Regions from separate parts of the Paenibacillus sp. J22FR5 genome, predicted to be linked through region 1. Evidence: riboswitches for the same ligand, from Rfam matches in the RefSeq annotation. Region 1 holds a riboswitch; each other region holds the start of a gene.
What was found. A riboswitch is a leader RNA that binds a small molecule or an ion and turns the genes downstream of it on or off. The one in region 1 is predicted to bind cobalamin.
Positions count from the first base shown of each region.

Region 1 (3,273 bases):
ACCAATCATCTCATTGATCTTCTCCGCATAGGGGAGCGATTCAACCTTTTCTAGATTACAAAAGTCGCAAGCCTTCAACTGAACAACATCTCCTATAGGTGATAAAATGAAGCCCTCGTTCGTCAGTCTACTGGTAATATGATCCGGCTCTGCAACAGCGACACGAACAATTAATTGATGATGCGGTGTATATTCAATGTCGCCTTTATCCCCAACGATTTCAGCTAGTAAAGCCATTTGTTTGGCAGTAAATTTCTTATTGGCTAACCCCGGACTTACCGCAAACTCAAAAATTGCTTCTTGCTTATACGATGGCTGCATGAGCTCGATTGGAGAGTTCCGCTCTGTTATCCCTTTGGATAAGCTAACTAAATGTAAGGCTTCCATAGCAAATGAGTGAGGATTCGGTATTCCAACTGGCTTCACCGGTTCAGATTTTTCTATACGATCGAACTCATCTTCATACAGCTCATGGTCAGTCTCATCTTCTTCTTTCCACTGTTCTAAAGCCCAAGGCTCCGCCTCCGTTTGCAAGCGTTGATGTGGTCTTAAGCGCTGCACATCCGAATCCAAAGTGTATTTTCTTTGATAACCACGCGGTGTAATCATAAGGCCTTCATATATCATCGTGGTCGAGTTGCCTATAATGACTGTAGTTAACATGCCAATATCATGATCGAGCATATTCTGTAACGTTGTAATCACCACTTGCTCACGATCGCGATAAGCGCTTTTTACAATACCTACAGGCGTATCTGGAGATCGGTACTTAAGAAGAATTTGCTGCGACTCCACAATTTGTCTTGTTCTTCTACCGCTTCGCGGATTATAGAGCGCAATGACAAAATCAGCTTGTCCTGCAGCCTCCACTCGTTTGGCTATCTGCGTCCATGGCGTCAAATGATCACTCAAGCTAATCGTACAAGAATCATGCATAATGGGCGCTCCTAATAGAGAGGCAGTCGAATTAATGGCAGAAATACCTGGAACGATTTCTACCTCCACACCATCTGTACGCGACCATCCCTTGCCTATTAAGACTTCATAGACTAACCCGGCCATGCCATAAACTCCTGCATCCCCGCTGGAAATTACCGCTACCTTTTTGCCTGCTTCCGCCTGTCGAACGGCTTCTTGGGCGCGGCTAACCTCCTCTGTCATTCCTGTACGGACAATCGATTGACTGGTAAGTAGATCTGCAATCAAATCTACGTAAGTGTTGTACCCGATTACAACCTCACTTTCCTGAATGGCCTCGCGCGCGCGTTTGGTAATATGTTCGAAGCTGCCGGGTCCAAAACCGATAATTAATAATTTCCCTCTCATTCTCGTCCACTCCTTTTTACACTATATTCAAAGCAGGGCAAACAAAAAACACCTCTAACAAAAAAAATGTTAGAGGTGCCTGACATTAAAATCTATATGATGGAATGGCAACTTCATCCAATATGCCAAACTCATTTTAGAAAATAAAGGGAGCTTCTAACACTCCCTAAATCCACGTAGGTCAATTGTGTTGTCAAAATAGGCAGGTCTCCTGACTTAGAATATCTCTTCTGGTGTCTTCCCAAGTTTTCCTCAGTGACATAAAAACCAGAAGAGTGCCAATTAATTTTAGCATTCCTTACAGTGGCGGGTCCGTGACGGCATTTCACCGAACTTCCCTTTTAACTAGACTAATACATAGTCCAGAACCTATTTCCATAAAAATATTTAGTTTTTCTTGATGATACCATTACTGAAAACTCTTTGTCCAATTAATTTATTGTATAGTTTTGCACACAAATCAAGCTAGGCGTTCGCCTTCGCACATTGATTTCAAGTGATTATTAAGTTAATGCGTGGGATTTCTTCCTAGCGCGTAGCGTGACAAATACAAAACAAAGTAGTAAGAATAAAAAGATTCCAATTCCTATGATTTCAAAATCAATTTCGGCCCAAGGGTTGAAATATGTAAAAGCTTCATATAACGAAACACCATACGCAAGAACTACTATAACCCACCCGAATAATCTTGAAGCCGCTTGCCCAAGTTTCCCTGAGTGATGAACCATTCGATATGCAATCAACGAATCCAAGGTATCCGTTAGCATCATCCCAATCATGAAAACAATTCCCAAAATGACAGGCATATATTCGACTTTATTACCCGCAGCAAGTGCCCAAACGGATGTCTGACTGATCGTTTCAGCGGCTAATGCGAAAATCGCACCAACTAAAATAATTAAAAATGGATTTGTTGTTCCTTTGGAAACTTTTGCAATAAAATTTCCTCTATATCCTTTAACTTGAAAATCTTCATTTTTATGCTTAGAACGCAAGAGATTATAGATATTTATAGTTCCAATGGTAAAAAGTGAAAGTACAGAAATCCATGTTGCAACCGTATCGAAATAACCCGGTAATTCAAAATCCTTGATAAACATACCCAAAACAATTGCCATACTAGCTACTACTGCTCCATGGCCAAATGAAAATAAGGTACCTACCCAGCGAGCAATAGGACTTCCCATCCGCCAATTATACCGCGTCTGTCCATCAATAAAAGCTAAATGATCCGCGTCTAAACCATGACGTAGACCCAAAACAAAAACAAGAAGTATAAGTGAAACAGTTGACATTGATGATTACCTCTTTCGTTTTCAAATTTATTGCAATTAATGCACAAAAAAAGCCCCGACGACCTCTAAGGTTTCGGGACTTACTTATGGGAACGGTAATAAATGACAAGTTAAGAAGAGCTAAACTGCCAGTTCATTTTTCGTCACCACTCCTTTTCTCCGAAGGCGTATTTGGTGTGCTCGACTAGGTAGGTCTTCTGGCTTCCGTTTCATTGCACTCCCTCTGCCTTCCCCAGACTTAATTCTGAGTGACATATAAAGAAGGAGGCTCCTCGGTTACAGCGGCGGGACCGCTCGGGAGTTACACCCGATTCCCTGTTATGCCTTGCTCACGCAAGGGCACCTAGTGAGATAGATATGAAATTTTCTTTAATTATAATTCTCTACTTCAAAATTAAATCCTTTTTTAACAACCTATTTTTATTTTGATTGGACAATAAGTGTACAACGGGGTCTCCACTATCGACATAGGCTTTTGCTCTGTAAATCGTTTCATCTAGAGGATTTTGATTTTGTAAATATGTATCCGTCCTTGCATTTATATAAAAACCTTTATAGCCATTCTCCTCTAACGTAGTTCTAATCTTCGATATAAGATTACATTGTTGGCTCAATGGCTTGAGACCTACTATTTGCTTGTGAGAAACCTCTA
Region 1 covers NZ_JCAUAN010000013.1:39,095-42,367, reverse strand. Annotated here, with positions in the region: gene cobJ (precorrin-3B C(17)-methyltransferase) at 1-1,326, opposite strand, end outside; cobalamin riboswitch at 1,511-1,714, opposite strand; gene AC58P7_RS17715 (HoxN/HupN/NixA family nickel/cobalt transporter) at 1,830-2,621, opposite strand; cobalamin riboswitch at 2,792-2,983, opposite strand; gene AC58P7_RS17710 (isocitrate lyase/PEP mutase family protein) at 3,005-3,273, opposite strand, start outside.

Region 2 (3,273 bases), on a different contig from region 1:
GTCAGAAGCATGTGAGTTTCGCCGCGGTTCCAGGGATGCAGGATCGAACGATTCTCGTTAGCGGGTTCTCCAAAGCTTTTGCAATGACAGGCTGGCGGATGGGCTATGCCTGCGGTCACAGGGAACTGATCTCGGCTATGACCAAAATTCACCAGTATACGGTGATGTGTGCACCTGTCATGGGTCAAGTCGCTGCTCATGAGGCGTTGACGAATGGACTTGAAGAGAAGGATCGTATGATAGAATCCTATAATCAACGGAGACGATTGGTTGTCAAAGGCTTCCGTGAGGTAGGACTTGAATGCCATGAACCACAAGGTGCATTCTATGCGTTCCCAAGTATTGTTGCTACGGGCTTAACTTCCGATGAATTTGCACAGCGTCTCTTGTACGAATCTAAGGTTGCTGCAGTGCCTGGAGATGTGTTTGGACTTGGAGGAGAAGGCTTCTTGCGGTGCTCTTATGCTTATAGTGTTTCCCAGCTCAATGAAGCTTTAGAGAGAATCGGTAATTTCTTGAGGAAATTATAAGAATCTTCTAAATTCATATGTTCATAGTAGACGAAAACTGGTATTCTTAGAGTAAGGAGGGATGAGCATGGCTTTTATGGAATATCAGCTTACTAGCTTTCAAAAGCAATTTCAAATTCGCGAACAAGAGTTTGGGCCGCGTTGGCTGACCAGACATGCCAAAAAGCAAAATTCCCTAACTTTACTGGAAGAAGAGATTCATACATTAAGACGGAAAATGGAACAGATGGTCATGGAAGGACGAGAAATGACTTCTGATGCAGTTGTTGAATTAAGCACGATGCTGGATCAAAAAATAAATGAATATATGACATTAGGAAAGAAAAGTCGGTGAAAACCGACTTTTCTGGCGACTATCGATAAATAGAGAGTACACGACGGAGGGATTTACATACATGAAGGCGAAATGGCTATTCGTTGTATTGCTAGGAATGATGCTGACTCTAACAGCTTGCGGTGGACCTAAAGCAGATGTATCCGTATTTATTATGGGCCCCAATGGTTTTCCTAGTGAAGCGGCAGAGAAAATGGAAGTATCTTTAAAAGCTAAGGTTGGGGAAATGCCTACCGTAAAGCTGAATACATCCCCTATTTTTTCTTTGGAAAAAATGATTGTTGAGCTGGCTGCTGGCGGTAACGGTATTTTCATCCTGGGAGAAGAACAGTTCAAAGGCTTGAGTAATCAAGCGGGATTCGTTTCGTTAGACAACACAATCAATCCTGCAGATTATCCTGATGGGGTAATCGAAATCAAGGAAGAAGGAAAAGCAGCGGAGAAGCATTTGTACGGCATTCCGTTAGCAGGGAATAAATGGATGAAAGAGCAAGGATTTGAAGGTAAAGGTTTATTCGCATTCGTTCCTCAGAATGCTCCGAAAATGGACGAGGCTTTGAAAGTTCTCAAAGTCATTGCACAAAAGTAAGAGAACGTCTATAATCGACAAATAGATTGATCGTATACTATGCAACCAAAGGTGCTGCTAAGCTTCGGAATAGAAGTTTAGAAGTTAAAAGGGAAGCCGGTTCAAGTCCGGCGCGGTCCCGCCACTGTAATTCAACCATGCGAATGGCTGGAGAGTCAGGATACCTGCCTAAGGTGCCGTTACAACATCCTTCGAGGAAAAGGATCGCGTTAAATCAGGAAGCAGCGTAGCTAAGTTCGTTGCCCAATACCGCGATTTATCGTCTCCTTCGTTCCTAGTGAACAGGGAGATTTTTTTGTTGGAATTAATCAATCGAAAATCAAAAGGTCAGAAAGAGGGTTCCGTCGATGAAACAAAGTTTGGTCAAAAAGGGTCTTATTCTAACGGTAGCAGTAGCAACAGCCATTTCCTTAGCAGCATGTGGTAAAAAGGATGCAGAAATTTCGGATCCATCGAAACTTGGTGGCGAGGGGACGAAGGCGCCAACGACAACGGCAACGACGGCTCCTGCTGCAGCAAAGAAAACAACGTATCCTTTGAAAGTGAAGGATGCGACAGGCAAAGAGTTTACGTTTGACAAAGCGCCTGAACGGATTGCATCCGTTTCACCGTCTGAGACAGAAGCACTGTTTGCAATTGGGCTAGATGCGAATATCGTGGGTGTGTCTGATTACGATGATTATCCAGAAGAGGCGAAAACGAAACCGAAGCTAGGCAGCATCACGAAACCAAACCTAGAGGCTGTCATTGCTTCCAATGCAAATCTTGTTTTCACAGGTGTATCCATGAATGCAGAATCGGTTGAGAAACTTCGTGCGATGAACATTAATGTGTTTAAAGTAGAGCCGAAAACATTAGATGATGCGATTACCAATATTCAAACATTCGGTCTCATTACCGATCATCAGGAGCAGGCTGAAAAAGTTGTGACCAAAATGAAAGCGGATCGTAAGAAGGTTGTCGATGCCGTGAAAGATGTGAAGCAAGAGAACAAGAAAAAAGTGTACATCGAATTTGCACCAGGCTGGACAGTGGGAAGCGGAGAGTTCATGGATGAATTAATTACGCTCTCTGGTGGTATTAACGTTGCTGCCGATAAAGCAGGCTGGTATGAAATTAGTGAAGAGAAAATCATTCAGCAGAATCCGAACGTAATCCTGTTTGCTAACGGGGTTGTTGATACGAAGAGCAAAAAACCGTTGGAAGAGATTATACGTATGCGCGGTGGTTGGGATGCGATTGACGCTGTCAAAAATAAACGTGTGGTAGGTCTCGACCAAAACTCGCTAAGTCGCCCAGGTCCGAGATTGACGGATGGACTTCTGGAAATGGCGAAAGGTATCTATCCTGAATTGGTGAAATAATGAAAAGAAAATTATTGCTAGGGGGAGGAGTAGGAGTTATACTCCTTCTTCTTTCTATTGTGGTGAGTTTATCCATCGGTACGGCCCATCTTCCTATTTCGCACATTGTAGGGATATTGGGTAAGCATCTTCCTTGGTTAGGAAATCACATCGAGGTAAATTGGCCGCAATCCTCCGAACAAATTATGAATAAAGTGCGAATTCCTCGTGTATTACTAGGTGTTCTTGTTGGGGCTGTACTCTCCTTAGCTGGGGCTGGTTTCCAAGGCGTCCTGCGTAATCCGCTGGCCGATCCGTACTCACTTGGCGTATCCTCAGGAGCTTCTGTAGGGGCTGCTTTTCTCATTTATTTCGGGCTTCAAGTGGCTTGGTTCGGGCAATGGTCCATCCCGATTGTGGCTTTCATGACGGGGCTTATTTCCTTGTTCTTGGTCCTAAAGCTAGCCATGATTGAAG
Region 2 covers NZ_JCAUAN010000018.1:21,743-25,015, reverse strand. Annotated here, with positions in the region: gene AC58P7_RS20995 (aminotransferase class I/II-fold pyridoxal phosphate-dependent enzyme) at 1-530, shown strand, start outside; gene AC58P7_RS20990 (aspartyl-phosphate phosphatase Spo0E family protein) at 598-864, shown strand; gene AC58P7_RS20985 (hypothetical protein) at 926-1,453, shown strand; cobalamin riboswitch at 1,486-1,639, shown strand; gene AC58P7_RS20980 (ABC transporter substrate-binding protein) at 1,801-2,817, shown strand; gene AC58P7_RS20975 (FecCD family ABC transporter permease) at 2,817-3,273, shown strand, end outside.
Region 2: it holds a riboswitch for cobalamin, as region 1 does, so the genes downstream of both, AC58P7_RS20980 (ABC transporter substrate-binding protein) here and cobJ (precorrin-3B C(17)-methyltransferase) in region 1, are expected to answer to the same signal.

Region 3 (3,273 bases), on a different contig from region 1:
GCCAAGTCTGGGTGGCAAAGTAGACAAAGTCAGGTTGGCTTATCTCACTAATGTCCCCGACTCTGCGAATCATATCACGAATACGTAATGGAAAATCCTCCGCGGTAAGCGGGGTTTCATCAATTTCGACGAGCACGGTTTTACCGTTTTTGGGAAACTCAATATACCCATGCTCCCCCATCTGTTTAAGCGTCTGCAGTGCTTTGAATTGCAGATGCGGGTGTCTGGCCCTTTCACAAAGCCAGGTCTTTACGAATTGGCTCACCTCGGGTTGCTCAATATAAGCAAGCTGTTCCAAGGCGCTAACTTGTCCTTCCAATGTTCCTTCTTGAAGCATCTTTTGCAACTTCATCACAAAAGCTCCATCATCTGAGGCTGCCTTTTCATGAATGTACTGCCGCAATAAGGCGGATTCTTCCTCTGAATCCTTCTCGTCTGCCTCTGTAGATGGAAACATCGTTTCTGGAAACATTGTGAGCAACCAATGTCGCAAGGCTTCCCATTGCTCGGATTTATTCGTGTCGACAGTGGGAAACTGCAGGAGATAAGTAAGCATCTCAAGTGCTTCTTTATATTGCTCGGAGCGTAACAGCTTCGTTAGCTCGTCTTCATAAAACTTTTCTGTTTTAGGAAAAAGGATGACATTATCCAAAGTAGGGTCTGACATAGGGATCACCTCTGTTCGTGGTCTCGCTTGTGACAGTTTACTCCATCGACCAAATGAATGCAAAAATAAATATTCAAAGAAGTGTTGACTTCCTACAAATCGATATGATATTATAACTCTTGCTTCGCCAAACGGATCACGTCCATGCGGTAAGAAGTGACCTATGTCTCAGTAGCTCAGCTGGATAGAGCACACGCCTTCTAAGCGTGCGGTCGGGGGTTCGAATCCCTCCTGGGACGTCAAGCAAGAGGAAAGACCGCGAGAAATCGCGGTCTTTTTTTCATTTCCAGAACATTAAAAAACAAAAGTCTTTGCATGATCTGCGATATCATGTATAGTATTCATCAATTGCATATTGTGGGAATAGGTGCTCTTGTTTAGCCAAATAAACGAGAGCTTAAAAGGGAAGTTCGGTGTAATACCGACGCGGTCCCGCCACTGTAACAGAGGAGTCGACGCTTGAGGTGCCACTGATCGAAGGATCGGGAAGGCTAGTGTTTGACGAGGATTCTGGAGCCAGGAGACCTGCCTAATTCTGACAGCACTGTTTTTACCTACGGGAGATAGGGAGGTGTTAGAGATCATAAACACTGTATACACATACACAGGGTATCTTTAACCTTTTTTATTAAGGTTAGGGATGCCCTTTTTTGATTTCCGGAGGTCGTAAACAACAAAATTTGAGGAGGATTACAACATGTGCGCATTAATGAGCAGTAATTTAGGATATCCAAGAATTGGTGAAATCGTGAGTGGAAGAAAGCCTTAGAAGCTTTCTGGGCAGGCAAATTGGATGAAAGCGAGTTTTCAAAGCAAATTGAAGACATCCGTCTTCATAACCTGCGCCTGCAGCAGCAAAAAGGGATTGACCTTATCCCTGTCGGCGACTTCTCCTTGTACGATCACGTTCTAGACACGTCTACTATGTTTGGACTAGTTCCAAACCGTTTCCTTTACGCAGGCGGCGAAGTACCTCTTGCAACGTACTATGCGATGGCTCGCGGCAGCCAAGGGGCGACGGCTTGTGAAATGACGAAATGGTTTAACACCAACTATCATTACATTGTTCCTGAATTACAAGACGCACGGCCGGAACTGACGATCAACAAGCCACTAGAAGCCTATCGGGAGGCAAAGCAGAAGCTTGGCATTCAAGGCAAGCCTGTCATTCTCGGCTTATTTACTTTCCTTAAGTTGGGCAAGGGTTATAAAGCTGAGGAAATCGACCGTCTTATTGCGTTGTTCCTCCCGCTCTATGTACGTATTTTGACAGAATTGGCTGCTGAAGGTGTGGAATGGGTACAAATCGATGAACCAATTCTCGTACAGTCATTGAATCCAGCTGATTTCGATCGCGTTAAGTCTATCTACAGATGCGGATGTCATCTCAATCGAAACATCTAGAAGTCATGGGGAGCTGATTCACAGCTTCGAGGAGCATACGTATGATCAAGGAATCGGGCTTGGTGTCTATGACATTCACAGTCCGCGCGTCCCTTCCGTAACGGAAATGGTTGAAATGATTGAGCGTGCACTTCAGGTGCTAGAGCCTGAGCTATTCTGGATCAATCCAGACTGTGGTTTGAAAACGCGAGGCAAGGAAGAGACCATTGCCGCTCTACGCGTTATGGTCGAGGCTGCTAAGCTATTCCGACCAAGCAGAAGCGAGCTCATCCCTTCCTAAGGTTAGACGAAGAGAAACACCCCTGCCTTATTCCCAGCAAGGGTGCTCGACTACCGTCATTTTACACGGATGGTCTGTTTGGTTGATGGTGACCTGGTTCTGTTGAATCCAGATTCGATTGAATACGAGATGATTGCTTCGAGTGATCGATTGCGCTTTGCGTTTTCTGATTCATATTTTTCTTTTTACCCATGGTAAGCAACTCCTTCTATTTATAGAGTGAACGCCACATTAGTATGGAGGGTTTCGGCACCCAATATGCTGGTTATCTTCTCCAACTTAGTGGGGCTGTCTGAAAAACAAAAAGCCTGTAGGAATCTCTCCCTACAGGCTTTTGCTCATGCCATAAGACGTTAGTGCATCTTGTGAGGCAAGTTCTTGCCTGTCTGACCGTCACCTTGAGTCCTTTTATTCTTCTCGGCTTTCCTCTGCTTCTCATGCAGCTTGCTAATGAAATGACTATCCATGAGCACTCGCCTCCTGAAGAAAGAATGGCATTACCCTTTTAGAATGTCACGGAAGCCCGAAATTTAATCACCTTCGTCACAAAAACCACGTCCTGCTTGCTCCTACCTCTTTCTGGACAGACATTTAATACCTTCCATTTGCATACCCTTTATCATTATGCTCTCTCCAAAAGAAAGGAAGGAACGTCTATGTGCGGAATAACGGGTTGGATAGATTGGCGGAAAGACTTGACCGGGTACCCGTCCATTCTAGAAAATATGACGGAAACGCTCCATCTGCGTGGACCTGATGCCTCAGGTACCTGGATTTCACAGCATTGTGCCCTTGGACACCGACGCCTTAGTGTTATGGATCCTGAGAACGGCGCTCAGCCGATGGTCCGCAAACAAGGCGACTATACGTATACCATCGTATATAATGGCGAACTCTATAACGCTCCAGAGTTAAAAAAAGA
Region 3 covers NZ_JCAUAN010000011.1:136,436-139,708, forward strand. Annotated here, with positions in the region: gene AC58P7_RS16550 (hypothetical protein) at 1-667, opposite strand, end outside; tRNA gene AC58P7_RS16555 (tRNA-Arg) at 833-906, shown strand; cobalamin riboswitch at 1,016-1,215, shown strand; partial or broken gene AC58P7_RS16560 (uroporphyrinogen decarboxylase/cobalamine-independent methonine synthase family protein) at 1,365-2,038, shown strand; gene AC58P7_RS16565 (hypothetical protein) at 2,088-2,351, shown strand; gene AC58P7_RS16570 (hypothetical protein) at 2,413-2,544, opposite strand; gene AC58P7_RS16575 (DUF4023 family protein) at 2,705-2,818, opposite strand; gene asnB (asparagine synthase (glutamine-hydrolyzing)) at 3,008-3,273, shown strand, end outside.
Region 3: it holds a riboswitch for cobalamin, as region 1 does, so the genes downstream of both, AC58P7_RS16560 (uroporphyrinogen decarboxylase/cobalamine-independent methonine synthase family protein) here and cobJ (precorrin-3B C(17)-methyltransferase) in region 1, are expected to answer to the same signal.